Regions from separate parts of the Arthrobacter sp. ok909 genome, predicted to be linked through region 2. Evidence: predicted binding sites of a transcription regulator. Region 2 holds the regulator's gene; the other holds the start of a gene.

Region 1 (19,028 bases), on a different contig from region 2:
GGCCTACGAGGGCCTGGTCGATGTCTTTGAGGAGGTCGACGTTCAGCACCGGCTTGCCGTCCGCCTTGCGCCAGCCTTTGCGCTTCCAGCCGGGCATCCACTTGGTCACGGCGTTGATGACGTACTGGCTGTCGCAGAGGATGAGGAGGTCTTCGGCGGGCACATGAGCCGTGGCCCGGAACAGGTCCAGCACCGCCATCAACTCGCCCTGGTTGTTGGTGCCGTGGGGCCATCCGCCGGCGCGCCAGCAGTCGTCATTCACGTACCAGGCCCAGCCGGCCGGGCCGGGATTTCCTAAGGCCGAACCGTCGGCCGCTGCTGTAATCGTCACTGATCTATCCTGCCAGACCCCGCCGACGTCCACCGACGCCCCTCACCTCGGCACCAAACCACCCGATGCCCCCTCACATCCTTCCTCCACCACGCAACGCTCCCTTACCGCCCGTCCTCAGCAGAGCAGTCGCGTGATCACCGTGATATCTGAGGCAGCGTCGGCTGGATCAGAGCCTTAAGTGAGGGAGGGTGCCTGGGCGGGGATGTGCTTAACCGACGACGGCGGCCCCACCCGAAGGTGGGACCGCCGTCGTTGAACGATTAGTTCAGGTGGCTGGAAGCCGGGTGGTTAGAAACCGCCCATGCCGCCCATGCCGCCCATGTCGTCGCCGCCGCCCATAGCCGGGGAGTTCTTCTCCGGCTTGTCGGCCACAACGGCCTCGGTGGTCAGGAACAGACCGGCGATGGAAGCCGCGTTCTGCAGGGCAGAGCGGGTTACCTTGACCGGGTCGTTGATGCCAGCGGCCAGCAGGTCGACGTACTCGCCGGTGGCTGCGTTGAGGCCGTGGCCTGCGGGCAGGCCGCGGACCTTGTCCACCACGACGCCGGGCTCGAGGCCGGCGTTGAAGGCGATCTGCTTCAACGGGGCGTCGATGGCAACGCGGACGATGTTCGCACCGGTTGCTTCGTCACCGGAGAGCTGCAGGTTCGCGAATGCCTTGGCACCGGCCTGGATCAGGGCAACGCCACCGCCGGCGACGATGCCCTCTTCAACAGCGGCCTTGGCGTTGCGGACAGCGTCCTCAATGCGGTGCTTGCGTTCCTTGAGCTCGACCTCGGTTGCGGCACCGGCCTTGATGACTGCAACGCCACCGGCCAGCTTGGCCAGACGCTCCTGCAGCTTCTCGCGGTCGTAGTCGGAATCCGAGTTCTCGATCTCGGCGCGGATCTGGGACACGCGGCCGGCGATCTGGTCGGCGTCGCCAGCACCCTCAACAATGGTGGTCTCGTCCTTGGTGACAACAACCTTGCGGGCCTTGCCGAGGAGTTCGAGTCCGGCGGTCTCAAGCTTGAGGCCGACTTCCTCGGAGATGACCTGGCCACCGGTGAGGATGGCGATGTCAGCCAGCTGCGCCTTGCGGCGGTCGCCGAAGCCCGGAGCCTTGACGGCAACGGACTTGAAGGTGCCGCGGATCTTGTTGACGATCAGGGTGGCCAGGGCCTCGCCCTCGATGTCTTCGGCAATGATCAGCAGCGGCTTGTTGGACTGCATGACCTTTTCGAGGACAGCAACCAGTTCCTTGACGTTGGAGATCTTGGAGTTGACGATCAGGATGTAGGGATCCTCAAGGACCGTTTCCTGGCGCTCGGCGTCGGTAACGAAGTAAGCGGAGATGTAGCCCTTGTCGAAGCGCATGCCTTCGGTGAGCTCCAGCTCGAGGCCGAACGTGTTCGACTCCTCGACCGTGATGACGCCTTCCTTGCCGACCTTGTCGAGGGCTTCGGCGATCAGGGCGCCGATCTCGTTGTCGCCAGCAGAGATGGACGCGGTGGCGGCGATCTCTTCCTTGGTCTCGATTTCCTTGGCGGAGGCCAGGAGCTCGCGGGTGACGGCTTCGACGGCTTTCTCGATGCCGCGCTTGAGGGACAGCGGGTCAGCGCCGGCCGCGACGTTGCGCAGGCCTTCCTTGACCAGGGCCTGAGCCAGCACGGTGGCCGTGGTGGTGCCGTCGCCAGCGACGTCATCCGTCTTCTTGGCAACTTCCTTGACCAGCTCGGCGCCGATCTTCTCGTAAGGATCGTCCAGCTCGATCTCCTTGGCGATGGAAACACCATCGTTGGTGATCGTGGGGGCGCCCCACTTCTTTTCGAGGACGACGTTGCGTCCCCGCGGGCCGAGGGTGACCTTGACGGCGTCGGCGAGGATATTCAGGCCCCGCTCAAGACCGCGGCGTGCCTCTTCATCAAATGCAATGATCTTGGCCATAACGGCAGTAGTCCTTTCGGGACAGTCGTTAAGAATGAACCTTCGCTGCGGTGCCCGCGACGGACAATCCCAACCCGGCGGCCTCTGTATGCCGCTGGGTCCGGGATCTCACCCCAGCAAGGTGTTTCTTTAGCTCCTGGACCGGCCGCCTCACTTCGCGGCCGGGCGGACCGGGCGTCGTGTTAGCAGTCAGTGCGCTGGAGTGCTAACTCAATAATTAGCACTCCCCCGGGGAGAGTGCAAGCAGTGGCCGGCCCGAACCGCCCGCCACGCGGGCCCAATACGCTACGAGCGATCAGCCGCCGTTGCTGCTGGCGGTCTCCGTGCCGCTCATCTTGGCCATGTTGTCCTCGCCGTAGGTGTAGACCACGTAGTTCGCCTGGGTGATGTCCCCATGGGAGTCGAAGCTGATCCGTCCAGACTGGCCGTCGTAGTCCGGACGCTGCCCTGCCCGCAGCGCGTCTTCACAGTCCCTGTAGCTCGTGCACACCTTGCTGGCGGCCGGGCTGGCGGCCTGGCCGTCTGCTGCCGCGGCGCCGCCGGAGACGGGGACGAGGGACGCCGCGATGGAGGTTCCGGCGTCGTCCTCTGCCGCGGCGGCAGCGACGGCGGCCAGGATGACGGCGTCGTACGTCTCGGCGGCGAACGTCATGTCCTTCAGACCGGGATCTACCGCCACGAGGTCCGCCTGGAATGCGGCAGAGGGGAAGACACCGGGCAGGATCCCGCGCGCGCCGTCAAGGGCGCGAGCGCCCAGCCCGGAGCCGTACTGGTTGACTGCTCCGTCGCTGAGGACGAGTTTCTTCCCTGCAAGGCCGGCGTTGTTCAGTTCGGCGATGGCACCCTGGGCGCCATCGCGCGCGACCAGGACCACGGCGTCGGGATTCGCGGCTTTCGCGGCGGCAGCAGCTTGTTGCGCCTGGCCCGGTTTGAACTCCGCGTCCGCCACGGTGTCCATGCCGGACTGCTTGGCCGCACTGTCGACGGCGGCAGCGACGTCCTTGCCGTAGTCACCTGCCTCGTGCAGGACCGCCAGGGTCTTGGCGCCGCCGTCTTTGGCCAGCTTGGCCAGGACGGACGCCTGGGCGACGTCTGCCGCCGCGGTGCGGAAGTAGTAGCCGCCGCTCTTGTAGTTGCTGAGCCCGCTGGCAGAGTTGGCCGGCGAAATGAGCGCTACCTTGGCGTTGGACAGCACGTCAATGGCGGCGGGGGCACGGCTGGAATCGGTGGGACCGATCACGACGTCGGCCTTGGCGGCCACGAGCGCTTTGGCCTGGGCGGCGGTGTCCGTACTGATGGTTTCCGGCAGCAGCTCCACGGGTTTGCCTTTGTGGCCGCCGGCGGCGTTGATGTCCCTGACGGCAAGCTGCGCGGCCGCAAGCTGGGGGGCGTTGAGGAAGTTCTGCCGCCCGGTGTTGTCCAGGATCAGGCCGATGCGCAGGGTACCGTCGCCGCTGGCATCGGCGCTGGCCACGCGGGCGCTGCCCGCCGGCCCCAGGCAGCCTGTCAGTGCCAAGGCCGTTACCGTTGCCGCTGCCAGGGCGCGGCCCAACGGGAAAGTTCCTGTGCGGCGCCGGGCGGTGTTCCGCGGGGTATCCGTGAGGGCCGGAAGTGCCACTAGGCGGGCCGAACGCTTTCAGCCTGCGGGCCCTTTTCGCCCTCGCCGATTTCCAGCTCCACCCGCTGGCCCTCATCCAGGGCGCGGTAGCCTTCCCCGATGATCGCGGACCAGTGCACGAAGACGTCGTTCTCGGACCCGTCGACAGTGATAAAGCCGTAGCCCTTTTCGGCGTTGAACCATTTGACGGTTCCCAGTGCCATGGTGTCCACACTTTCAGCTAGCTTGCGTGCGGCCCACGTCGATGTGCGCCGCGGACTGCGGAGAGAAATCCGCAGCCACTGTATCCACAGCGTCCCGCAGTATTGCCGGTGACGGGCAGACCCGCCGGTGAATAGTTATTGAGGCGTAACCGGAATGGGTTACTGGAAGCCGGGGCCGATCACCACGACGAGGGGCCTGTTGAACTCGGCGGACTCCACCAGGGTGTCGATGCCCAGAAGCGTTCCCAGAGCCTCGGCGTTGCCCTTCTGGTCCACGCTGCTGTAGAAAATGACCGATGCCTGTTGGGGAACGCCGGGCCAGTTGCCCGTCTGGCCCAGAACCCAGCCGGCGGAACTGACGGTGCCGCCGACCCTGCTGGCGAGGCCGGCGGTGGTGGTCCCGTTGTAGATCGTCACCGGCTGCGTCTTGTCCACGCCGGCGGCGGTGTCCCCCGGTGTTGCGGAGGGCGATGCTACCGGCGCCGTCGGGGCAGCTTCGGGGCTGGCCGGGGCCGTGCTGGTCGCCTCGGGGCTGGGGCTCGCCGGGCTCGTGGCAGACGGGCTGCTGCTGGCGGACGGGCTGCTGCCGGCGGAGACGGCCGATGCCTGACCCGCAGAAAAGCCGAGCTTGGGCAGGATCAGGAAGGCCACCAGACCGATGGCCAGTGCTACGCAGCCCGCCGCCAGGATGGGCACCAGGCTCCGGCGGCGCGATTCGGCGACGGTCCGGTGGACACCCTGCCGGGTAGAGGTCTCCGGGACTCGATCAAATTCATCCCGAGCGTATTTGGTCATGGTTAAACGACGTCCTTGCTGATTTCATACGGGGTGCCCGAGGCCGGAAGCGGGCGCAACAGGACCTGCGAATCCGGCTGCGCGTGGCGCTACTTTACGAATCTGTTCCCAGACGACGGGCAGTGCGGGCACGTTGGCGTGATGTACGTAGTCTACGCAATCTCTTGACCAGCATGGGATCGTGGGCCAGCGCCTCCTCGGTATCGATGAGGGCGTTGAGGATCTGGTAGTAGTGCGTGGCGGAAAGGTCGAACAGCTCGCGGATGGCCTGTTCCTTGGCGCCGGCGTACTTCCACCATTGCCGCTCCAAGGCAAGCATCTGCTGGTCACGGGCACTCAGCGGCGATTCGTCCGCCGCCGCGCTCAGGCTGTCCCCGGCGTCGGAAATTCCGTCAAAATCCCCCGCGAGCACGTGCTCTTGCGCTGTTTCGGCCACGACACACTCCCTTGGCTGGATCCGGTGAAAAGTCAGTCCCATGCTACGGCCGAACGACAGGGTTGTCATTTGGGCGCGGTCCAGGAACGGGCGGCGCGGGCGGACGTGCGGGAGAATGGGACCTGTGTTTGATTCCGATGCCCTGTTCGAGCTGGAGCCCGCGGCCGCCGACAATCTCAGCTTTGCGGAGCTGGCACGCCAGCCGCTGGGCGAGCTGGTCGCCCCGGACTGGGCGGAGGCGCTGGCGCCGGTGGAGGCACAGCTGCGGGACGTCCTGGACTACCTCGCCAGCGACGCGGCCGCGGGGCATGAGGTCCTCCCGTCGCCGTCCAACCTCCTGCGCGCTTTCCGGCAGCCGCTGTCCGGCGTGCGGGTCCTGATCGTGGGACAGGACCCCTATCCGACGCCGGGGCACGCCGTCGGGCTGTCCTTCGCCGTCGATGGTGGCACCCGGCCGATCCCCCGCAGCCTCGCGAACATCTACAAGGAACTGGAGGCCGATCTCGGCTTCCCGCCCCGCGTCCACGGGGACCTTAGCCGCTGGGCGGAGCAGGGCGTGCTGCTGCTCAACCGGGTCCTCAGCGTCCGCGCCGGAGCAGCCGGTTCGCACCGGAACAAGGGCTGGGAAGCCGTCACGGCGGCGGCCATCCGGGCTGTCGCGCATCGCGTGTCCGCGGACGGCACGGGCACGGCTCCCCTCGTCGTGATCCTGTGGGGGAAGGATGCCGAGTCCGTCAGACCGCTGCTGGGGTCCGCCGCCGTGGTCGCCAGCGCCCACCCCAGCCCGCTCTCGGCATCCCGGGGCTTCTTCGGTTCCAAGCCGTTCAGCCGGACCAACACGCTGCTGCAGGAACAGGGCAACGGGACGGTCGACTGGGAACTGCCGCCGTTGCCGTAACAGGCCTCCCTGCCGGGGTTCCCGGCCGGGGTTCTTGGTTAGGCTTAGCTGCATGACCTCCGTCCCCGCCGCCACCACCGCCAACAAGAACTCGCGCCCCCAGACTGACCTGACAGTCCTGCGCCGGGAACAGCTCTCCCCGCACATGGTCCGGATCATCGCCGGCGGCCCGGGCTTCGCCGGGTATGCCAACAACGAATATGTCGACCGGTACGTCAAGATCGTGTTTCCGCAGCCGGGCATCGATTACCCGGACCCCCTGGACCTGTGGGCCATCCGGGAATCCATGCCGCGCAGCCAGTGGCCGTTCACCCGGACCTACACGGTCCGTTGGGTGGACGCGGCGGCCCAGGAACTCGCCATCGATTTTGTCATCCACGGCGACGAGGGCCTCGCCGGCCCCTGGGCGGCATCGGCCAAGCCCGGCGACCGCCTGACTTTCACGGGCCCGGGCGGCGGCTACAACCCGGACCCGACGGCGGACTGGCACCTCTTTGCCGGCGATGAATCGGCGCTCCCGGCCATCGGCGCCGCCATTGAGTCCCTGCCCCAGGACGCCCGCGGCCTCGCCATCCTCGAGGTGGACAGCGACGCCGACATCCAGGCGATCGCGGCGCCTGCCGGCGTCGAACTGCGCTGGCTGCTGCGCCGTGGCATCCCCGCCGGCGAGAGCGAACTGCTGGTCACGGCCGTGCGCGACGCCGAGTGGCCCGAGGGCCGCGTCCAGGTCTTTGCCCACGGCGAGCGGGGCTACATGAAGGGCCTGCGCAACGTCTTCTACGTGCAGCGCGGGCTGGAGCGGACCCAGGTTTCCCTCTCCGGCTACTGGGCGAAGGGCCGCGTGGAGGACGACTTCCAGGCGGAGAAGAAGCTGCCGATAGGCAAGATCTGAGGCCCAGGATCTAACGGCGCAAGACCTAGCACAAGGTCTAAAGGCGCCGCTGGCCGGACGGCCTAGCGGCGGCGGGCCCGGCGCCGCTCGTTGCTGGCGAGGCTCCGCGTCAGGGGCCGTGCCAGGGTGTCACCGAGCACAATCCCCGCAGCGACGCCGAGCACGATCGCCCCGGCGTTCAGCATCCCCCCGGCGCCGATGAGAATCTCGGATTCCTCGATGGTCAATACATACATGGACCGGAATATGGTGAGTCCGGGGAGCAGGATCAGGGCCGCGGGGACGGCCACGACCAGCTGGGGAGCACCCATCCGGAGGGCCACCACCCGGGCCAGCAACCCGATCGCCACGGCCGCGAGGGCCGGCGCGAACCGGGACCCGATGCCCACGGCGTCGCCCCCGATCAGGACCAGATAGCCCACCACCCCCACGGCCGCCGTCGGCAGCAGCAGCTTCACGCTGGTCTGTTCCGTAATGCCGATCATCAGCACCGCAATGGCGATCAGGACGACGACGACCCACAAGTCATACCTCGGCGGGAATGTTTCCGTGACGTCGATCGGTTCCATGCCGGTCATATCGCCCACGACGAAGCCGACGGCTATGCCGGCGACCAGGGCCCCGAAGGTCAGCATCGTGGACAGGAACCGGCCCGCCGCCGTGACCGGGAAGCCGTTGATCGCATCCTGGACCGAGGATACGAGCCGTCCCGTGGGCAGGAGCAGCAGGATGCCGCCGACCACCACGATCGCCGGGGCAATCTGTACCCCCACCGGGCTGCCGAAACGCCACAACAGCAGGGCGATGATAGTCACGAGGAACGAACACGAGGCCGTGATGAAGAAGTCGGGGGTACGCCAGCGGCCCAGCTGGCGGGCCAGCAGGCTCACGAGCATGTTGGAGATGAACGCGACCATGGACGCGCCCAGCCCGCCGCCCAGGACGCCGACGAAGACGGCGGAGAACACGCCGAAAGCCACCGTGACCATCCACCGCGGGAACGGCTTGGCGCTGCGGGTGATGTCCTCGAGCCGGCGCACGGCTTCCTCGCGGCCGACGCCGCCGGCCACGATGTCCGTCACGAGCTGGTGCACCTGGGAGAGGCCCGCGTAGTTGTTGGTCCAGGACCGCACGACGCGCAGCAAGGAGATGGGGGTCTGGTCCTTCGGGGCATAGTTGATGGCCACCGACTGGTTGGTGATGTCCACCTCGATGTTCTTCAACCCGAGCGCGGCGGTGATGGCAATGATGCTGGTCTCGACCTCGAGGGCGCCGGCTCCGTACCGGAACATGGATTCCGCCAGTTTGAGGGCGAAGTCGATGGTCTTGCGGGCCGAGGCGTCCACACCGCCGACCTGGATCATGGGGTTGGCATAGGGGCTGCCGGCGAGCCGGTCCACGATGCTCAGCGGCGCCGTCGGCGGGTTTTCACCTTGGACCAGCCGGCGCAGCATCCGCTTGGCGGCGACGTTCTGGCGCACCTGCAAGGGCGACATCGGTTCGGTCCGGGGCAGGCCGTCCGTGGGCGGCCTGCGGCGGCCGTCGGGTTCTTTGTTCATTCCGGCCTCCTCACTGTCCTTGACGGTTTTTGCCGATGGCCTAGTAGAACTGCTGGCCCGTGCGCCGGGTGTAGAGCTGGCGTGCCACGCGCTCCCCCGCCGTCATCCAGGCCTTGTACTTCAAGGGGCTCAGCACCTGGTCGTAGCAGCCGACGAAGTCGGTCACGGTCTTGCTGAAGCTCGTCTTGAAGAGGCCCAGCCCGTGGAACGGGTTCGACGTGTCCTTGAGCTTGTCGCTCGGCGGCGTGCCGCAGAAGTCGTACTCGGTGCAGCCAAGGTCCTTGAGCTGGTTGATGGCCGTCCACTGCACAAGGTGCGAGTCGCCGTACTGGCCCCGCTTCTGCAGCGAACCGCCGTCCTTGTACGTGCCCTTGCGGCCGTAGTTGATCACGAACGCGCCCACCGAGGGCACGCCGTTCTCGTACACGAAGAGCAGCCTGCCCTGGTCCCGCTTCAGGAAGTTGGTCCAGAACTGGCGGTAGTACTCATACTCGCGGACCCGGACCTGGGATTTGGCCTCCACCGTGGTGGTCATCAGGGCATACATGGCCCGGAAGTTCTCATCCGTGGGCTCGACGTTGTGGACCTCCACGCCCTCGCGGATGGCCCGGCGCACGGCATTGCGGCCGCGGGAGTGCAGGTTGCGCAGCAGCTGGTTTTCCTCCGGCTCAATGTCAAGGAGCGCCGTGGAGTCGTTCGGCTGCAGGTTGTGGGTCTTGACGAGTCCGGCGCCTTCAAGGACCCGGACGGCGTCGTCGGAGAGGATGATGTCCGGCTCGATTTTGATCGCGAAGACGCCCAGCCTGGCCCGCTTCACGAAGTCCGCGTTCGCGGCGGTGATCCCGGGGATGTCGTCGACAGACGCCACGTCCGGGCCCTTGATCAGATACCACAGCTTTCCGAGCAGCGGGAAGGACTTCTCCAAGACCAGGTTGTAGCTCGTGTAGTCGGCCGTCTCGTACACCAGGTGCAGGGGTTTCCAGCCAAAGTGCTGCTTGACCTCGGCGAAGGCTTCGGATTGCAGGAGATTGCCGCCGTTGGGGTTCGCGGTGACGTGGGCATCCCAGTTGGCAATCTCTTCGGCGGAGGCAAAGCGGGCGGTGAATTCACGCAAGGGTGCGGCATCCAATCATTGCGGTACGAGCGTCGGCGGCATGCGGACATGCAGCCCCAAGTCTATCGGTCCGGACCCTGCCGCCGGGCCGGACAAGACGGTTACGCTGGTCTCATGCAGGCTCAGCAACAACCGCTGGAAGGCCGTCCTGGGGCGCCCGGCGGACGCTCACGAGGCGCCGGAAGCGGCTCCCAGGTGATCGCACTGTTCGTGTTCCTCGGCGCGTCGGCGCTCGTTGCGGCCCTGGGCGGCCTGGCCACGGCCAACCACGTCAACGGCTGGTACGCCACGGCGGACAAGGCGCCATGGTCCCCGCCCAACTGGGTTTTCGGCCCGGTCTGGACGCTCCTGTACACCGCCATGGCCGTCGCGGGCTGGCTGGTCTGGCGCAAACACGCCGAAGGGTCCAGGACGGCGCTCACTGCCTACGGGGTCCAGTTGGTGCTGAACCTGCTGTGGACCCCGGCCTTCTTTGCCCTGTACCCGGTCCTCGGGACGCCGGCGCTGTGGATCGCGTTCGGGATCATCGTGGCACTCGCCGTCGCGGTGGCCGTGACCGTGCTGCTCTTCGGGCCCATCAGCCGGACGGCAGGGCTGCTGATGCTGCCCTACCTGTCCTGGATCGTGTTCGCGTCCTCGCTGAATCTGTGGGCGGCCCTGCACAACTAGCGCCCGCCGCAATGGGCCCCGGCGGGCGCCGGCTAGCCCGCTAGCACTCCACGACGTTCACGGCGAGGCCGCCCATCGCGGTTTCCTTGTACTTGGAGCTCATGTCCTTGCCGGTCTCGCGCATGGTCACGATGACCTCATCGAGGGAAACCCGGTGCGAGCCGTCGCCCCACAGGGCCATCTTGGCGGCGTTGATGGCCTTCGCCGCGGCGATCGCGTTGCGTTCGATGCAGGGGATCTGGACGAGGCCTCCGATCGGATCGCAGGTCAGACCAAGGTTGTGCTCCATCGCGATTTCCGCGGCGTTTTCCACCTGCTGGGGCGTGCCGCCCATGACTTCGGCCAGGCCGGCGGCGGCCATCGACGACGCCGAGCCCACCTCGCCCTGACAGCCGACCTCAGCGCCGGAGATCGAGGCCTGTTCCTTGTACAGCACCCCGACGGCGGCCGCGGTCAGCAGGAACTTGACCACGACGTCGTCGCGGTCGGCCTGGGTTGCCTTGTCCATGCCGGGGGCGAAGTGCAGCGCGTAGTAAAGCACGGCCGGGATGATGCCCGCGGCGCCGTTGGTGGGGGCAGTGACCACACGGCCGCCCGAGGCGTTTTCCTCGTTTACGGCCAGCGCGATCAGGTTGACCCATTCCTGCCAGTACTTCGGGTCCCGGTCCTTGTCCTCCTTCATGAGGCGCTCGTGCCAGTCGGGGGCCCGACGCCGGACCTTGAGGCCGCCGGGCAGCAGCCCGACGCGCTTGAGGCTGACCTCGACGCAGCCCTCCATCACCGAGTAGATGTGCAGGAGCCCCTCGCGGATCTCCTCCTCGGTACGCGAGGCGCGCTCGTTGACGAACATGATCTCACCGATCGAGAGACCCTTGGACTGACAGCGGCCCAGCAGTTCCGCGGCCGTGCGGAACGGCAGGGGAAGTTCCTTCTTCGATTCGTCGAGTTCCTTCAGGGCCGCCTCTTCCTCGCCCTCGCGGACGATGAAGCCGCCGCCCACGGAGAAGAACGTGGCGCTGTGCAGGACCTCGCCGTCGGCGTCCGAGACGGTGAACGTCATCCCGTTGGTGTGCCGGGGCAGGATGGTGAGCGGCCGCAGGACCATGTCCTTCACGCCGTACGGCAGGGGAACAGCTCCGGCCAGTTGCAGGATGCCGGTCTCCTCGATCGTGGCGAGCCGGCCCTCCACTTCCTCGGGAAGGATCAGCTCGGGGTGGAAGCCCTCGAGCCCGAGCAGGATGGCGGTCATCGTGCCGTGGCCGTGGCCCGTGGCGGCAAGCGAGCCATAGAGGTCAACGCGCAGCGACGCCACCTTGTCCAGGTCGCCGGAAGCCTTGAGTTCTTCGGCGAAGACGGCGGCGGCCCGCATGGGGCCCACGGTGTGCGAGCTGGATGGCCCTATTCCGATGGAAAAGAGGTCAAAGACTCCAACAGCCATTGTCGGTTCCTAACTAGGTCTTGCTGTGGCCCGGCAGAGGGTCTTGCCGGAAGGCGGCGCGGCCGCCGGTGGGCGGCAGTACCGCCGGATGCACGACGCCGGGCGGCGGCTTGTGGCCGCGGCCCGCCCGGCGTCGTGTCTACTTCAGTGATACGTCGCCTAGACGAGGTTATCAACCGAGGGGTACAACGGGTGGGCGGCGGCGAGGGCCTCCACCCGGGTGCGCAGACCGGACAGGTCCGCGCCGGCGTCGGCGGTCAGGGCCTCGGCGATGATGTCGGCGACCTCAGTGAAGGCCGCTTCGCCGAAGCCGCGGGTGGCCAGCGCCGGGGTGCCGATCCGCAGGCCGGAGGTGACCATCGGCGGGCGCGGGTCGAACGGGACGGCGTTGCGGTTGACGGTGATGTCGATGGCCGCGAGGCGGTCCTCGGCTTCCTGCCCGTTGAGCTCGCAGTTGCGCAGGTCCACGAGGACCAGGTGCACGTCGGTGCCGCCGGAGATCACGTTGATCCCCTTGGCGGTGACGTCCGGCTGGACCAGGCGGTCGGCGAGGATCCGCGCACCGGCCAGGACACGTTCCTGGCGTTCCTTGAACTCTTCGGACGCAGCAATCTTGAAGGCCACGGCCTTGCCGGCGATCACGTGCTCCAACGGGCCGCCCTGCTGGCCGGGGAACACCGCGGAGTTGATCTTCTTCGCGATGTCGGCGTCGTTGGTGAGGATGATGCCGCCGCGCGGACCGGCGAGGGTCTTGTGCGTGGTGGACGTCGTGACGTGGGCGTGCGGTACCGGGCTCGGGTGCAGCCCAGCCGCAACGAGGCCGGCGAAGTGGGCCATGTCCACCATGAGGTAGGCGCCCACGGAGTCGGCAATCCGGCGGAACTCGGCGAAGTCGAGCTGGCGGGCGTACGCGGACCAGCCGGCAACGATCAGCTGCGGCTTGTGCTCCCGGGCCAGGCGTTCGACCTCGGCCATGTCGATCCGGTGGTCATCCTCGCGGACCTGGTACGGGATGACGTTGTAGAGCCGGCCGGAGAAGTTGATCTTCATGCCGTGGGTCAGGTGCCCGCCGTGCGCCAGGTTCAGGCCCATGATGGTGTCGCCCGGACGGATCAGGGCGTGCATCACAGAGGCGTTGGCCTGGGCGCCGGAGTGCGGCTGGACGTTGGCGTACTCCGCGCCGAACAGGGCCTTGACCCGGTCGATCGCGAGCTGCTCGATCACGTCAACGTGCTCGCAGCCGCCGTAGTAGCGCTTGCCCGGGTAGCCCTCGGCGTACTTGTTGGTCAACACCGAGCCCTGTGCCTGCATGACGGCCCTGGCGGTGTGGTTCTCCGAGGCAATCATCTCCAGGCCCTCGCGCTGGCGGGTGAGCTCGTCGTCGATCTTCGCGGCGATCTCCGGGTCCAGGGCGGACAGGTCCGCGTCCAGGCTCGGCGAGACGACCTGCTCAAACGCCAGCGTCTGTGTGCCTGCGGCTGTTGCCGTGCCTGCGGCCGGGCTCACAGTTCGCCCCCGTTCTTGGAGGCGTATTCCTGCGCCGAGAGCAGCGGACCGTCCGAGTCAGCGGCCACCTTGAAGAGCCAGCCGGCACCGTACGGATCGCTGTTGATCAGCGCGGGGTCCTCGACGACGGCGGCGTTGATTTCGGTGACCTCGCCCGTGACGGGGGCGTACAGGTCCGAGACGGACTTGGTCGATTCGACCTCGCCGCAGGTCTCGCCCGCGGTCACCGCGGAGCCGACCTCGGGCAGGTCAACATAGACGATGTCGCCGAGGGCGTCCGTGGCGACCGCGGAGATGCCGATGGACACAACGTTCCCGGCCTCCCGCGCAACCCACTCGTGCTCGTCGGAGTACTGCAGTTCAGGGGCAACTTTTGCCATGTGTTTTTCCTAAGTCTTGGAGTGGTCGTTGGTGCTAAATCAATTGTGGTTGGGTTACGCGGCCGCTGTGCCCTGGTTACGCTGCGGGACTCGCCATCCTCCGCGTGCCCTCGAGGGGCTGGCTGGCCGCGGTTTTCGAAAGCGTGCGTCAAAGCGACGAAGGAGCAGCACGCGTGAAAACTGAGGCCAGCCGGCCCCGGAGCCGGGTACCGCTGAGGCACCCGGACCCGATGCGGTACGAGCTGGACTACTTGACGCGCTTGTAGAACGGCAGTGCGACAACTTCGAAGGGCTCCGTCTTGCCGCGAAGATCGATGTCCAGGGCCGTGCCGGGTTCAGTGAACTCGACATCGACGTAGGCCATGGCAACCGGGTAGCCCAGAGTGGGTGAGGGCTGGCCGGAGGTGACCTCGCCGACCACGTTGCCGTCCTTGAGGACCGGGTAGTGGCCGCGGCCTGCCCGGCGTCCGAGGCCCTTGAGCCCGACGAGCTTGCGGCCCGTGGTGGAGCCGGCGCCGGCTTCCTTCTTGGCCGCCAGGGCCGCCTTGCCGATAAAGTCGCCTTCCTTGGACAGCGCGACGACGGGGCCCAGTCCCGCGGCGAAGGGGTCGCCTTCGAGCGAGAGTTCGTTGCCGTAGAGCGGCATGCCGGCCTCGAGCCGCAGGGAGTCGCGGGAGGCGAGGCCGGCGGGGGTCAGCTCGCCGGCCTCGGCGATGGCGATCAGCGCCTGCCAGAGGGCGGCGGCGTCGTGGTTGTCCACGAAGATCTCGAAGCCGTCTTCGCCGGTGTAGCCGGTGCGGGCCAGCAGGAGGTCCTGGCTGGCGCCGCCGACCATGAAGGGGACGTCCACGGCGGCGTAGTACTTCAGGCCGGTGACGAGCTCGTGCTGCGCGGCCGGGACCAGGCGGAGCAGGATGGCCTCCGCTTTGGGACCCTGCACGGCGATCAGCGAGGTTTCGGCGGAGGCGTCCTGGACGGTGACGTCGAATCCGCCTTCTTGGGCAGAACCTGCCCGCTCGGCCATGGCCGCAGCCACGACCTTGGCGTTGCCCGCGTTGGGCACGACGAGGAACTTCTGCTCGCCACGGCGGTAGGTGATGAGGTCGTCGATGATGCCGCCGTCCTCGTTGCAGATCAGCGAGTACTTGGCCTTGCCGATCGCCATGACGGAGATCTTGCCGACCAGGGCGTAGTCGAGGAAGGCTGCGGCGTCCGGGCCGGTGACCCAGACTTCGCCCATGTGGGAGAGGTCGAACAGGCCCGCGGAGTTGCGGACGGCGTGGTGCTCGGCGAGTTCGGAGCTGTACTTGAGCGGCATCTGCCAGCCGCCGAAGTCCGTGAAGGACGCGCCGAGCTTCTTGTGCTCTTCGTAAAGTGCCGTGTAATTCTCAGTCATCGTTGGCTGTCCCTAGTTCTCAGAGGCGGAGTTGGCGGAGTCGTCGGAGTGGTCCTCGAAGGCTTCGAGGGGAGGGCAGGAGCAGATCAGGTGGCGGTCGCCCGCGGCGCCGTCGATCCGGCCGACCGGCGGGAAGTACTTGTCCTGCTTGAGCGTGTGGACCGGGAAGACGGCCTGCTCGCGCGGGTACTCGCGGGTCCAGTCGGTGCTGATCACGGCGGCAGCGGTGTGCGGCGCGTTGCGCAGCGGGCTGTGCTCAACGGTGAAGTCACCGTGGGCCACCTGGTCGATCTCGGCGCGGATGGCGACCATGGCCGTGATGAACCGGTCGATCTCGCCCAGGTCCTCGGATTCGGTGGGCTCCACCATCAGGGTGCCGGCCACCGGGAACGCCAGGGTGGGGGCGTGGAAGCCGTAGTCGATCAGGCGCTTGGCGACGTCCTCGGCGGTCACGCCGGTCTTGGCCGTGAGTTCGCGCAGGTCCAGGATGCACTCGTGGGCAACCAGGCCGCCTTCGCCGGTGTAGAGCACCGGGAAGGAGTCGTTGAGGCGGGCCGCGATGTAGTTCGCCGCGAGCAGGGCCGACTTGGTGGCTTCGGTGAGGCCCTGGCCGCCCATGAGCTTCACATAGGCCCAGGAGATCGGCAGCACGCCGGCCGAGCCATAGCGGGAGGCGGAGATCGGGGTGCCGTCGGCGCCGTTAGCCGGGTCCGCAGCGTTGCCCGGCATGAAGGGTGCCAAGTGTGCCTTGGCCGCGACCGGGCCGACGCCGGGGCCGCCGCCGCCGTGCGGGATGCAGAAGGTCTTGTGCAGGTTCAGGTGCGAGACGTCGCCGCCGAACATGCCCGGCTGGGCCAGCCCGACGAGGGCGTTGAGGTTGGCACCGTCGATGTAGACCTGGCCGCCGGCGGCGTGGATGGCGTCGCAGACCTCGCGGACGTCGGCGTCGTACACCCCGTGGGTGGAGGGGTAGGTGATCATGATCGCGGAGAGCGCGTCCTTGTGCAGCTCAATCTTGGCCTGCAGGTCGGCGTGGTCGATCGTGCCGTCGGAGGCGGTGGCCACGACGACAACCTTCATGCCGGCCAGCACGGCCGAGGCTGCGTTGGTGCCGTGCGCGGAGGCCGGGATGAGGCAGATGTTGCGCTGGGCGTCGCCGCGGGAGAGGTGGTAGCCCCGGATGGCCAGCAGGCCGGCGAGCTCACCCTGGGATCCGGCGTTGGGCTGGATGGAGACCTGGTCGTAGCCGGTGATCTCGGTCAGCTGGGCTTCGAGGTCCTCGATCAGTTCGCGCCAGCCGGCGGTCTGGGATTCCGGGGCGAAGGGGTGGATGGAGGCGAACTCCGGCCAGGAAATCGCTTCCATCTCGGCCGTTGCGTTCAGCTTCATGGTGCAGGAACCCAGCGGGATCATCGTGCGGTCCAGCGCGAGGTCGCGGTCTGAGAGGCGGCGGATGTAACGCAGCAGCTGGGTTTCGGAGCGGTGGGTGTTGAACACCGGGTGCTGGAGGTAGTCGGAGGTCCGCTCGACGGCGGCGTCCAGGACGAAGCCATCTACGGAATCCACCACGGTAGCCCCGAAGGCGGCGACGACGTCGGCGACGACGCCCGCCGTCGTGGCTTCATCGGCGGAGATGCCGACCGTGTCGGCGTCGATGGCGCGCAGGTTGATGCCCCTGGCGTCGGCAGCCGCGATGATTTCCGCGGCTTTGCCGGGCACGGAGACGGTGACGGTGTCGAAGAAGGAGGTGTGCAGCACGTCCAGGCCTGCGGCCTTCAGGGAAGCGGCGATGGTCTTGGCGTGGCCGTGGACGGTCTGGGCGATGGCCTTCAGCCCGTCGGGGCCGTGGTAGACGGCGTAGAAGGATGACACGATCGCCAGCAGCGCCTGAGCGGTGCAGATGTTGGAGGTGGCCTTCTCGCGGCGGATGTGCTGCTCTCGGGTCTGCAGGGCCAGACGGTAGGCCGGAACGCCGGCGTTGTCCTTGGAGACACCCACGAGGCGGCCGGGCATGGAGCGCTCGAGACCCTTCTGGACGGCCATGTAGGCAGCGTGCGGGCCGCCGAAGAACAGCGGCACGCCGAAGCGCTGGGCGGAGCCGACGGCGATGTCCGCGCCCTGCTCGCCCGGGGACGTGATCAGGGTCAGGGACAGCAGGTCGGCGGCGACCGTGACGAGCGCGCCGCGCTCCTTGGCCTCGGCGATCACGGCGCTGTGGTCCAACACCCGGCCGGAGACGCCCGGCTGCTGCAGGACGACGCCGTTGATGACGCCTTCGGGCAGGCCCTTGGACAGATCGGCGACTTCGACCTCGAAGCCGAGGGCCTCGGCGCGGCCCTTGACGATCGCGATGGTCTGCGGGAGGCAGTCGGCGTCGAGGACGGTCTTGCCGTCGTGCGCTTCCTTGTTCTTGTTGGCGCGGCGCATCATCAGCACGGCTTCCGCGACGGCGGTGGCTTCGTCCAGCAGCGAGGCGTTGGCGATCGGCAGGCCGACGAGGTCCTGGACCATGGTCTGGAAGTTCAGCAGCGCCTCGAGCCGGCCCTGGGAGATTTCCGGCTGGTAGGGCGTGTACGCGGTGTACCAGGCCGGGGCCTCGAGGATGTTGCGGCGGATCACGGCCGGGGTCACGGTGTCGTAATAGCCCTGCCCGATCATCTGCACGGCCGTCTTGTTCTTGCCGGCCAGCTTGCGCAGCTCGGCGAGGACTTCCACTTCGCTCAGGGCCGCGCCGAGAGCGAGGTCGGAGTCCTGGCGGATGTCTTTCGGAACGGCGGTGTCCACCAGGGCGTCGACGGTGTCGTAGCCGACAGCCTTCAGCATGGCGTCGACGTCGGACTGGCGACGGGCACCGATGTGCCGGTCGACGAAGGACGTGGAGGCTGGGGTAACAGTCACAAGGAACTCCATAACTCAGGCGGCGCTGGGTACGCCACATTGATTCGGGTTCCTCCCCGCTCTGTATTGGACCTGAGAGTTTCCGCGCAGCCGTGCATTTAAGAGGGCTTCGCTTGCACCGTCGGTGAGCACAGCGTGTCGAGGACAGCCTGCCACTTTCCAGAGGTGCCTTGCCGCGGCGGTACGTGGGCCTGAGAGATTCCTGGGGAGGATTTGCTCCTACGGCGCCTGCTTGTACCTACTTGCAGGACTCTCCCGCCGCAGATCAAAGGCGTATTCAATTGGGGGTGACAACAGTCACAGGAATCATTGTCCTATGCCGGGCGCGCGTCCGCAAACTCCTGCCCGCCGCCGGCCCCACGTTACGAGGAGCGGCCGGCCAGGGGGCGTCCGGCCAGGGGCGTCCGGCACCGCGAATTCGCCGGAAACGTGCCGGGTCGCCGTAACGTTCGAGCGAACCCGCACACGTCCGGCGACTTCGGCGGCCTCGGAGGTCTCAGCGCGAGCACGGCCTCAGCGGCGCAGCTTCTCGACGGCGGCCAGGAGACCCTCGATGTCTGCCTCGATTTCGGCAGGCGGACCGGCGGGCCCCCGGCCGAGCATGGCGTTGAAGTAGAGACCGTCCCCCATATACAGGACAGCCTTCGCCATGGCCGGCCCGACGTCGGCCGCCAGCAGTTCCAGCCAGCTCGCCTGGCCGGCGGCGAAGCGGCGCAGGGTTTCCTCGTGCGCCACCTCGGCGAGCCGGGTGGCCGCCACGAAGACGCGGTCCATGGGCGTGTCCGCCCACACGGAGGACTTGATGAAGTACGCCGCCGCGCCTTCCGGAGCCGCGGCCATGGCGGCGACATCCGCGGCCAGATGCCGGTCCAGCCGTTCGAGCAGGACCGAGATCATCGCCTCCTTGGTCGGGAAGTGGTAGAGCAGGCCGCCCTTGGAGACACCGGCGCGCCGCGCGACGGCGTC
Region 2 (10,787 bases):
GGAACTTCTGCATCATTGCGCACATTGACCACGGCAAGTCCACACTGGCCGACCGGATGCTCCAGTACACCGGCGTTGTCCAGTCCCGTGACATGAAGGCCCAGTACCTGGACCGCATGGACATTGAGCGCGAACGCGGCATCACCATCAAGTCCCAGGCAGTCCGCATGCCCTGGGAGCTCGACGGCATCAGCTACGCGCTGAACATGATCGACACTCCCGGCCACGTTGACTTCACCTATGAGGTCTCGCGCTCACTTGCGGCCTGCGAAGGCGCGGTGCTGCTCGTGGACGCGGCCCAGGGCATCGAGGCGCAGACCCTCGCCAACCTCTACCTGGCGATGGAAAACAACCTCACGATCATTCCGGTCCTGAACAAGATCGACCTCCCGGCAGCCCAGCCCGAGAAGTACGCGGCCGAACTCGCCAACCTGATCGGCGGCGACCCCGACGACGTCCTGCGCGTCTCCGGCAAGACCGGCGCCGGCGTGGAAGTCCTGCTGGACAAAATCATCCGCGACCTTCCCGCCCCGGTCGGCGATCCGAACGCCCCGGCACGGGCCATGATCTTCGACTCGGTCTATGACACCTACCGCGGCGTCGTCACCTACGTCCGCGTGGTCGACGGCATGCTGCACCCGCGCGAACGCATCCAGATGATGTCCACCCGCGCCACCCACGAACTCCTGGAAATCGGCGTCAGCTCCCCGGAGCCCACACCGTCCAAGGGCCTCGGCGTCGGCGAAGTGGGCTACCTCATCACCGGCGTGAAGGACGTCCGCCAGTCCAAGGTGGGCGACACCGTCACCAACCTCGCCAAGCCGGCCAGCGAATCCCTGCCCGGCTACGCCGATGCCAAACCGATGGTCTTCTCCGGCCTGTATCCGCTGGACGGCACGGACTATCCGGTGCTCCGCGACGCGCTGGAGAAGCTGATGCTCAACGACGCCGCGCTCGTGTATGAGCCGGAGACGTCCGCTGCGCTGGGCTTTGGATTCCGCGTCGGCTTCCTGGGCCTGCTGCACCTGGAAATCACCCGCGAGCGACTCGAGCGCGAGTACAACCTGGACCTGATCTCCACCGCCCCCAACGTGGAGTACGAGGTGACGCTGGAGGACAAGAAGGTCGTCCACGTCACCAATCCCAGCGAGTACCCCACCGGCAAGGTCGCCGAGGTCCGCGAGCCCATGGTGGCCGCCACCATCCTGGCACCCAACGAGTTCGTCGGCGCCATCATGGAGCTGTGCCAGAGCAGGCGCGGCGTCATGGGCGGCATGGACTACCTCTCCGAGGACCGGGTGGAAATCCGTTACCGCCTGCCGCTGGCCGAAATCGTCTTCGATTTCTTCGACATCCTCAAGTCCAAGACCCGCGGCTATGGCTCGCTGGACTGGAAGGCCGACGGCGACCAGGTCGCAGACCTCGTCAAGGTCGACATCATGCTCCAGGGCGAACAGGTGGACGCGTTCTCCGCGATCACGCACCGTGACAAGGCCTACGCCTACGGCGTGATGATGACCGGGAAGCTGCGCGAACTCATCCCGCGGCAGCAGTTCGAGGTGCCCATCCAGGCCGCGATCGGTTCGAGGATCATCGCCCGGGAGAGCATCCGCGCCATCCGCAAGGACGTGCTCGCCAAGTGCTACGGCGGTGACATCACCCGAAAGCGCAAACTGCTGGAGAAGCAGAAGGAAGGCAAGAAGCGCATGAAGATGGTGGGCCGCGTCGAGGTTCCGCAGGAAGCCTTCATCGCCGCCCTCACCACGGACGAGTCCAAGGACAAGGCCAAGAAGTAGCGGTGCTTGCCATGACTGTTGTTGCTGTGCCGGCAGGCCGGGCCTGTGCCTAGCGTCCTTCCCCTCGGCGACCCGGCGCCGTCGGACGGGCTCCTGCCCGCCCAGGCGGCCGAGGGCGCTGCTCGCCGCGCCTTCGGGCTATACGTGCACATCCCGTTCTGCGCGGTGCGCTGCGGGTACTGCGACTTCAACACCTACACCGCGACCGAGCTCGGCGGCGGGGCCTCCCAAGACGCCTATGCCGCCACCGCGATCGCCGAGGTGGAATTCGCCGCCCGCGTCCTGAACAATTCCGGCGTGCCCCAACGCCCGCTCAGCACCGTCTTCTTCGGCGGCGGCACGCCCACGCTCCTGCCGGCGGAGGACCTGGCGCGCATTCTCACGGCTGCGATCGGGGCCTGGGGCCTGCAGCCCGGCGCCGAAGTGACCACGGAAGCCAATCCGGATTCCGTCACCCCGGAATCCCTGCAGCTGCTGGCCGACGCCGGGTTCACCCGCGTCTCCTTCGGCATGCAGTCGGCCGTGCCGCACGTCCTGAAGGTCCTGGACCGCACCCACACGCCCAGCCGGGTGCCCGAGGTGGTGCAGTGGGCAAGGCAGGCGGGCCTCGCGGTCAGCCTTGACCTGATCTACGGCACGCCGGGGGAATCCTTGGATGACTGGCGCTACTCGCTCGAGACCGCCCTGTCCTACGGCCCCGACCACATCAGCGCCTACGCCCTGATTGTCGAAGACGGCACCAAGCTTGCGGCGCAGATCCGCCGCGGCGAGGTGCCGGAAATCGACGACGACGACCACGCCGCCAAATACGAACTCGCCGACGAACTGATTTCCGCGGCCGGGCTCGCCTGGTACGAGGTCAGCAACTGGTCCCGCACCCCCGAACAGGCCTGCCGGCACAACCTAGCCTACTGGCGGGGGGACGACTGGTGGGGCATCGGCCCAGGGGCGCACTCGCACGTCGGGGGCGTCCGCTGGTGGAACGTCAAACACCCCACCGCCTACGCCAACCGTCTCGGCACCGGCGCGTCGCCGGCCGCCGGACGGGAAACGCTGGACACCGAGACCCGCAACGTGGAGCGGGTCATGCTCGAGGCCCGCCTGAACTCCGGGCTGGACATCCCGAGCCTCGGCGGCTTGGGGGACACTGGCAGGCACGCGGTCGCCGGGCTGATCGCCGACGGCCTGGTGGACCCAGCGGCCGCCTTCAAGGGGCGCCTGGTCCTCACGCTCAAGGGCCGGCTCCTGGCCGACGCCGTGGTCCGCAGGATCCTGCCGGACTAAGGCGCTGCCCCTCTGCCCCGGGGGCCCCGCCGCAGCCGGGCGGTGGATATAGGCCGTGGATACACAAAGAGCCGGCCGCTGCCCCTTGGGGCAGCGGCCGGCTCTGCTGATTTGGGCCGTGTGTTTGGGGCCGGGCTATTTGATCCAGCGCAGGTTGAACTCGTAGCGGTGCGGCTGGCCGCGGTTGACATGGATACCCGCCGCCACCGAAAAACAGGTCACGGCGATCCAGATCACCGTGGCGAGGACGGCAAAGAGGTTGCCCACCACGGGAATGAAGACCAGCAGATTGGCGAGCACGGCCGCGATGGTCGGCGGCAGGGTGAAGTTGAGGGCTTCCTTGGACTCCTGGGCCGTGAACGGGCCACGGTCCTTGAAGATCAAGTAGATCAGCAGCGACGGCACGCAGCCCAGGATGCCGCCGAAGTGCGCCAGCGTGGCCCACTGCCGGTCCTCGCCGGCCGTCAGCGGCAGCGCATTTGCCGGAACGCCATGGTACGGGGGCTGGCCATGGCCGGCCTGGTTGCCCGTGTGTTCGCGTGCGTTATCTGCCACGGTGAAGCCCTTCGGATTGCGGTGATGCGTTGCTGCCTGGGTTGTGCCTGGAATAGCCGGGACCGCGCTGGGAGCGCGGCCGCCGTTTCAAGAATACTTGCTTGGGCGCGTAAATGGAGATCACGGAGCGGCTGGCTACGGCACAGTAAGGAAGTCAATGACCTCTTCGACGCGGCCCAGCAGGGACGCCTCCAGATCGGCGTAGCTGCGGACGGCGCCAAGGAGCTTCTGCCAGCCGAGGCCGATGTCCTCCTTGGTGGAGTGGGGCCACCCGAACGCCGTCAGGATGCCGGTTTTCCAGTCCACGCCGCGGGGGATCACGGGCCACCGCTCAATCCCCAGGACCGCGGGCCGGATGGCCTGCCACACGTCTACGTAGGGGTGGCCCACAATCAGGACGTTGCCGGCGGCACCCGGCGAAGCCATGACGGCGTCGGCGATCCGCGACTCCTTGGAATCGGGCACCAGGTGGTCAACCAGCACGCCCAGCCGGCGTCCCGGACCCGGGCGGAACTCGGCCACCGCGGCCGCGAGGTCGTCAATGCCGTGCAGCGGCTCGACGACGATTCCCTCCACCCGGAGGTCATCGCCCCAGACCTTCTCCACGAGTTCGGCGTCGTGCTTGCCTTCCACCCAGATCCGGCTGGCCTTGGCTACCTGTGCGCGCTGTCCCGCCACCCGGACCGAGCCCGAAGCCGTGCGGCCGGGCCCGGCGGCCGGTGCCGCCTTCGGCGCTGGAGGCATCAGCCGGATCGGCTGCCCCTCCAAAAGGAAGCCAAAGCCGAGGCGGAAGGACCGGGACTTGCCCCGCCGGTCCTCCAGCGACACCACGTGCATGCCGCCGGACTTTTCCACCCGGGTTACGGCGCCCACCCAGCCGGACTGGACCTCCTCGAGGACCATCCCGCGTTCCACCGGGACTTCCGGCAACTGCGTCTTGGCGGGGGCGGACAGGTCCTGGGGCCCCCAGTTCTGGTACGACATCTCTACACGCTTACTTTGCACTCGGAATGTACGGCGGTCGGTGGAACTCTCCGGGGCCCGAAGGGGCCCGAACCGGACCACAGGGGGCGGCAACGGTAGCGGCTGCCGCGGTTCCCGCGCCGTCGTGACGGAACCTCGTGATCCCGCAGGCAACGCCCGGAGCGAATCCAATGCTAACAACGCGGCGACTCATATTAGACTGGTTAGCACTTAGGCATGTCGAGTGCTAACCCCTGTCCGGTCACGGACCGCCCCCGCACCACGCGGGGACGCGAACCAAACGGTCCTGGGGCGGCACCGGCTGCGGGACCGTCGATTGGAGGTGGAGCGTGAGCGAACCACGCAAACTCGAAGTGCTGCGCGCCATCGTGGAGGACTACGTCCATTCCCGCGAGCCAGTCGGGTCCAAGGCGCTGGTTGAACGGCACCATCTTGGTGTTTCCAGTGCCACGATCCGCAATGACATGGCCGCACTGGAAGACGAAGGCCTCATCACGGCACCGCACACGAGCGCCGGCCGGATTCCCACGGACAAGGGCTACCGGCTCTTCGTCGACCAGATCTCGGCCGTCAAGCCGTTGTCTCCGGCCGAGCGCCGGGCCATTCAGGCGCTGCTGGAAGGATCAGAGGACCTCGACGACATCCTCGACCGCACCGTGCGGCTCCTGTCCCAGCTCACTAACCAGGTCGCCGTCGTGCAGTACCCGCTGCTCAGCCGCGCCCGGGTGCGGCACATCGAATTCGTGCTGCTGGCGCCCCGGAAGGTCCTGGCCGTCCTGATCGCGGACACCGGGAAGGTGGAGCAGCGCGTGATCGACGTCGGCCAGGAGATTGCCGACGACGCGCTGGCGGAGTTGCGCACCCGTTTCCTGGCCAGCCTCTCCGGAACCCCGCTGAGCCTGATGCCGCAACTGCTGCCCGCCGTCGTGGCGAGCGGCCCGCCGGCGCGCCGCGGCGCAGCCCAGGCCCTGGCCCGCGGCCTCGAGGCCTTGGCCACGAGCAGCCGCGAGGAGCGCATGGTGATGGCCGGCACCGCCAACCTGGCCCGCTCCAACGTGGACTTCCCGCTCAGCATCGGCCCCGTGCTGGAGGCGCTCGAGGAGCAGGTGGTCATGTTGCGCCTGCTCAGCGAAATGGCCGAAGACCCGCGCGGTGTCACGGTCAGCATCGGCCGGGAAAACCCCTACGACGGCCTCGCAGAGGCCTCGGTGGTGGCCACCGCCTACGGGCCGGATGCCACGGCCAAGGTCGGCGTCCTGGGGCCCACCCGGATGGACTATCCCACCACCATGGCCGCCGTCCGCGCGGTGGCCCGGTACCTTTCGAGGATCCTGGGGCCCTGACCGGCCCGGGACCGAACGCTACTTTTTGCCCGACAGGCAGTGCCCCACCGGCAGAACAACAAGGAAGAGATACACACTTTGAGCAGCCACTATGACGTTCTTGGAGTCTCCCGCGACGCAACGGGGGAGGAAATCAAGAAGGCCTACCGGAAACTGGCCCGGACCCTGCACCCTGACGTGAACCCGGGGGAGGACGCCTCGGACCGGTTCAAGGCGGTCACCCACGCCTATGAGGTCCTTTCCGATCCGCAGAAGCGCCGGGTCTATGACACCACCGGCAATGAGAACGGCACCGACAACGGCTTCGGCGGCGGCAGCTACTCCGGCCAGGGCTTCGCCTTCCAGGACATCTTCGACACTTTCTTCGGCGGCGGCGGCCAGGGCGGCCCCACGTCCCGGATCCGCCGCGGTCAGGACGCGCTGATCAGCGTACGGATCGACCTCCGCGACGCCGTGTTCGGCGTCAACAAGAAGCTCGAGGTCGACACAGCCGTCATCTGCCCCACGTGCGAGGGCTCCTGCTGCCGCGAGGGCAGCCACCCGGTGCGTTGCGACATCTGTGGCGGCAGCGGCCAGGTCCAGCGCGCCGTGCGCTCCATCCTCGGCCAGGTCATGACGTCCGCGCCCTGCGGCTCCTGCGAGGGCTTCGGCACCGTCATCAAGGACCCCTGCAACGAGTGCAGCGGCCAGGGCCGGATCCGCAGCCGCCGTTCCCTGACTGTCAAGGTCCCGGCCGGCGTTGCCACCGGCACCCGCATCCAGCTGTCCGGCCAGGGCGAGGCGGGCCCCGCCGGCGGACCGGCCGGTGACCTGTACGTCGAGATCCGGGTCAACAATGACCCCACCTTCGTACGCGACGGCGACGACCTCCACGCCAGCCTCAACATCCCCATGACTTCCGCGGCACTCGGCGCAGAACTGACCCTCGACACCTTTGACGGGCAGCAGGAAATCGATGTCCGGCCGGGCACCCAGCCGGGCGAGATCATCACCCTGCGCGGCCTCGGTGTCACGCACTTGCGCGGCAACGGCCGCGGCGACCTGAAGGTGCATCTGCAGGTCGAAACGCCGGCCAAGCTCGACGCCCATCAGGAAGACCTGCTCCGACAGCTCGCCAAAGCGCGCGGGGAACAAAACCATCCGGGGAAGCTCGCGGCCAGCCACGGCCTCTTCGCGAAACTGCGTGAACGCCTGGGTAGCATGTAGCGGTGAGTAACCCGGTCTTCTTCACCCCCCCAGGCACCCTGGACCAGCAGGTCCCCGGCTCGGCCTTCGTCCTCGAAGGCGCCGAGGCCCGCCACGCCATCACAGTCAAGCGGCTCGCGGTCGGGGAGGCCGTGGATATCGCCGACGGCGCCGGCAAGCGCCTGACCGGCACCGTCGCCGCCGTCGCTGCCGGCGAACTGACCGTCGAGTGCCTGGACCTCCTGACGGAGCCGCAACCCGCGATCCGGCTGGTTCTGGTCCAGGCCCTCGCCAAGGGCGACCGCGACGAACTCGCGGCCGAAACCGCCACCGAGTTGGGCATCGATGCCGTCATTCCCTGGCAGGCCGAGCGGTCCATCGTGCGGTGGAAGGCCGAACGGGCCGCGAAGGCGCATGCGAAGTGGCAGTCGGTGGTGACCGCGGCCGCCAAGCAGGCCCGCCGGGCCTGGATCCCGGAAGTCCGGGCCGCCGTCGACGGTGCCGGGCTGCAGGCGGCCGTGGCAGCCGCGGACCTCGCGGTCATCCTGCACGAGGACGCCGTCCGCCCCCTGCGGCAGGTACTTGAGGCCTGGCTGGACAGTGCGGCGCCCGGCGACGACGGGCCCCGTGAAGTTCTGCTGATCGTGGGCCCGGAAGGCGGCATCAGCCCGCGCGAGGTCACCCGGCTGTGCGACGCGGGGGCCGTGACTGCCCTGCTGGGCCACCATGTGCTGCGCTCCTCCACGGCAGGGCCCGCCGCCACCGTGCTGGCCAGCGACATTTTCGGACGCTGGTAGCCGTTAGCGTGACTATTTGACCGTGATTATTTGACCGTGAAGCCGCGGGTGTCGGTGAACACTTCCCTGGAGCTGTCCGCGGGGTCCACCTGGGACACGCGGACTTCATAGCGTCCCGGGCCGAGGTTCACGGACAGGGTGAACAGCCCGGACTGCGCGGAATCGGCCGAAGCCGTCGCGTTGCCATTGAGGTAGGCGGATTTGGCGTTATCGCCGTCCACCTTGAGGATTTCCCAGCGAAGCTTCCCGCCTTGAACGGTGCTCCGGCCGCTGATCTTGACGGACCCGTCAGCGACGGACGTGCCTTCCTGCGGATCAATGATCCACACGGGGGCGACCATCCCGGCACTTCGCGACGTCGGAGCGCCGAGCCGGACGTGATTGAAGGCGACATAGTCCGTATGCCCGTCGACGAGCACCACCACCTGGACCTGCTGGCCGGAATCGATCAGGCCCGCGCTGGCGGCCGCTGCCGTCGCGGTGTAGATGAGCTGCTGGATGGCGCGCTCGGCCATGGCCGCGTCCACGTTGCTGTTGAAGGCATCCGCCGAGACATCCACCGTGATCACGTTCTTGCCGGAAATCGACGTCGACAGCTTCTTCGGATTCTGCCACGGCGTGAAGAAGTCCGGGTCGAGCGGCTTCTGGGACATCATCACCCGCAGGGCGCGCGTGACCGGGTTGTCCTGATCCGGAACGTCACGGAACTCGCGGTACAGGAACGCGTTGTCGTTGCTCCGCCCGATCCAGTACACCGGGGCTTTGTTCGAGGTCTGCGCGGTCTCCAGCGGAGCGCTGGTGGTGGGGGCGCCCGACGCCGCGTCCGGAACCAGCTCCGACGGGCTGCTGGAATTGGTGATGCCGCCCTGAGGAGTCGCCACGCAGCCGGACAGAAGGAGGGCGGCGGGCAACACGAGCACCAGCGCGACGCGACGGACACGTCCCGCTGCTGACTGTTGAACCTCACGCTGCCTGATGTTGCTGTCCCTTCGTGTCCCACGCCGCGCTGGGCGGCAACGATCCGTTTTGTGGGCGGCATGGACCGCCGGTGGCTGTCCATCCTTGGCCTGCCGGGCGCCCGGCCCGGAGCCCTGGAGGACAGCCGAATTCCAGCATGGCACACGGGCCCGGGGCGAAAGTGCGGTTTGGGGGCGCCCGGCGGAACTGCAACGGGAACGATATGAGGCCGATGCGAAGTTGATACATAATGTCGGGAACCATGCCCCGGCGGGCAGCGGCTGGCACGAAAGACGGCGTCGAAGTCAGTGTCTTATGCCGGCGCTGCGACAGGTTTTTTACGTCATGCTTCGGTCCGTGACGCGTTGCGTCGCAGCGCGACTGTGCGTTTCAGCCGGGGTTGGGAAGCGGCGTCCAGGGTGGTTGATTGAGGGCACAGACTTCGAAAGGACCCGCCATGACGGAACATTCTGACCTCAGCCCGCGCCGGCTCCGGACCATCCTGGGACACTTCGCCACCGGCCTGACCGTGATCACCGCGGCAACGAAGGACGGTCCCGCCGGCTTTACGTGCCAGTCCTTTTCCTCGCTGTCGCTGGAACCTGCCCTGGTGTCCTTCAGTCCTGCGCGGACCTCCAGCACCTGGCCACTGCTGCGCGAGGCGGGCCGGTTCACCGTGAACATCCTCCCGGTCGAACATCAGCACCTCGCGGCGCAGTTCGCCCGTTCGGGCGCAGACAAGTTCGCCGGCGTTGACCACTCGCCGTCGCCGCTGGGGAACCCTGTCCTGGAGCGCGCGCTGGGCTGGGTGGACTGCGAACTGCACCAGGAGTACGACGGCGGGGACCACACGATTGTTGTCGCCGCGGTCCGTGCCCTGAGCGCCCGCGCCGACGCCGAGCCGCTGCTCTTCTACCGGGGCAGCTATGTTGGCGTCCAATCCCGGGCAGGCGTGCTGGAGAGCGTGGGATGACCATGCTGAGGTCGGCATCGCGCCGCGGGGGTCGCCGCGGAACCCCACTGCCGGAGACTATCGACGCGTGGGTTTTCCCTGAAGACTGGGGCTCAATAAAAGTCGGATCCAGTGTCGAAGTGGTCAGCTCGGCTTACCACTCCTACGTGGGTCGCATCGACGCCAGGACGCCCGACTCAGCAGTCGTCCGGGTCGTCAGTGCAGGGGGGTCCATGGACGCCGGATGTACGGGCATCGCGACGGCATCCGTCTGCGCGTCATCCCTGGGGGTACGGCATGAGCGCCGTGTGGATCGTCGTGGCGTGCGGTCTCGTGCTGGCGGCCGCCGGCGTGTGGGCAGTCTGGTCCCTGATGACGGAGGCACCCGCCCGGCCGGTCCAGGAGGACGCTCCGGAGCCGGACAGCGCCGACCAGTCCTTCCCGCGGACAGGGGCCCACTGGCTTGATGGTTACGTCATCTTCGGGAACACCTACAACTAACGGCGACATCCTGGTGCGCCTCAGCGCCCCGGCACGCGGGCGGCGCCGGACCCTGACCGGCGTCGGGCGCGCCGCGCTGGCGTAAGATGGAAGGACCCGGTGACCCCGGCCGCGGACGGTGCGAACCGCCGTCGGCAGGGATCACGGGGACCGACCATATTCATACTGGAGGGGACCAGAGGCCCGCGGGCCAACACCATGACTGAAGCAGCGAACGGCAAGGCCCGGTTCAGCGCCGGAGAGCGCACCGCAGGGGAATTCCCCCACTCCCTACCAGGGTTGCGGACGGAGGTGGTCTTGTTCGACGACTCAGAGCAGATGGTCCAGTCGCTGGGCAGCCATGACGAAGCCCTCCGGTTCATCGAAAATCAGTACCCTGCCGTTGACTTCCATGTCCGGGGGAACGAGCTCGCGATCAGCGGTCCGGCCGCCG

Evidence for each region. The regulator HrcA, encoded in region 2, represses chaperone genes, less so after heat shock. The targets are predictions, from matches to a motif close to TTNGCACTCGNNNNNNNCGAGTGCNAA.
Region 1: groL (chaperonin GroEL) is a predicted target of HrcA. The motif match lies at 2,443-2,469, and genes of this name have one in related genera.

What each region holds. Positions count from the first base shown of each region.
Region 1 covers NZ_FNJS01000007.1:31,446-50,473, reverse strand. The annotation lists gene BLR03_RS07705 (ribonuclease HI family protein) at 1-331, opposite strand, end outside; gene groL (chaperonin GroEL) at 623-2,260, opposite strand; gene BLR03_RS07695 (ABC transporter substrate-binding protein) at 2,556-3,776, opposite strand; gene BLR03_RS07690 (cold-shock protein) at 3,878-4,081, opposite strand; gene BLR03_RS07685 (LytR C-terminal domain-containing protein) at 4,241-4,876, opposite strand; gene BLR03_RS07680 (DUF3263 domain-containing protein) at 4,971-5,312, opposite strand; gene BLR03_RS07675 (uracil-DNA glycosylase) at 5,428-6,210, shown strand; gene BLR03_RS07670 (siderophore-interacting protein) at 6,263-7,102, shown strand; gene BLR03_RS07665 (threonine/serine exporter family protein) at 7,165-8,661, opposite strand; gene BLR03_RS07660 (lipid II:glycine glycyltransferase FemX) at 8,702-9,775, opposite strand; gene BLR03_RS07655 (TspO/MBR family protein) at 9,890-10,444, shown strand; gene BLR03_RS07650 (L-serine ammonia-lyase) at 10,485-11,882, opposite strand; gene glyA (serine hydroxymethyltransferase) at 12,042-13,343, opposite strand; gene gcvH (glycine cleavage system protein GcvH) at 13,385-13,768, opposite strand; gene gcvT (glycine cleavage system aminomethyltransferase GcvT) at 14,016-15,164, opposite strand; gene gcvP (aminomethyl-transferring glycine dehydrogenase) at 15,177-18,074, opposite strand; glycine riboswitch at 18,232-18,330, opposite strand; gene BLR03_RS07625 (TetR/AcrR family transcriptional regulator) at 18,576-19,028, opposite strand, start outside.
Region 2 covers NZ_FNJS01000008.1:50,578-61,364, reverse strand. The annotation lists gene lepA (translation elongation factor 4) at 1-1,796, shown strand, start outside; gene hemW (radical SAM family heme chaperone HemW) at 1,842-3,080, shown strand; gene BLR03_RS08550 (DUF4870 domain-containing protein) at 3,216-3,635, opposite strand; gene BLR03_RS08545 (DUF3097 domain-containing protein) at 3,771-4,619, opposite strand; gene hrcA (heat-inducible transcriptional repressor HrcA) at 4,949-5,962, shown strand; gene dnaJ (molecular chaperone DnaJ) at 6,041-7,168, shown strand; gene BLR03_RS08530 (16S rRNA (uracil(1498)-N(3))-methyltransferase) at 7,171-7,944, shown strand; gene BLR03_RS08525 (GerMN domain-containing protein) at 7,971-8,864, opposite strand; gene BLR03_RS08520 (flavin reductase family protein) at 9,359-9,874, shown strand; gene BLR03_RS08515 (hypothetical protein) at 10,151-10,354, shown strand; gene BLR03_RS08510 (PhoH family protein) at 10,553-10,787, shown strand, end outside.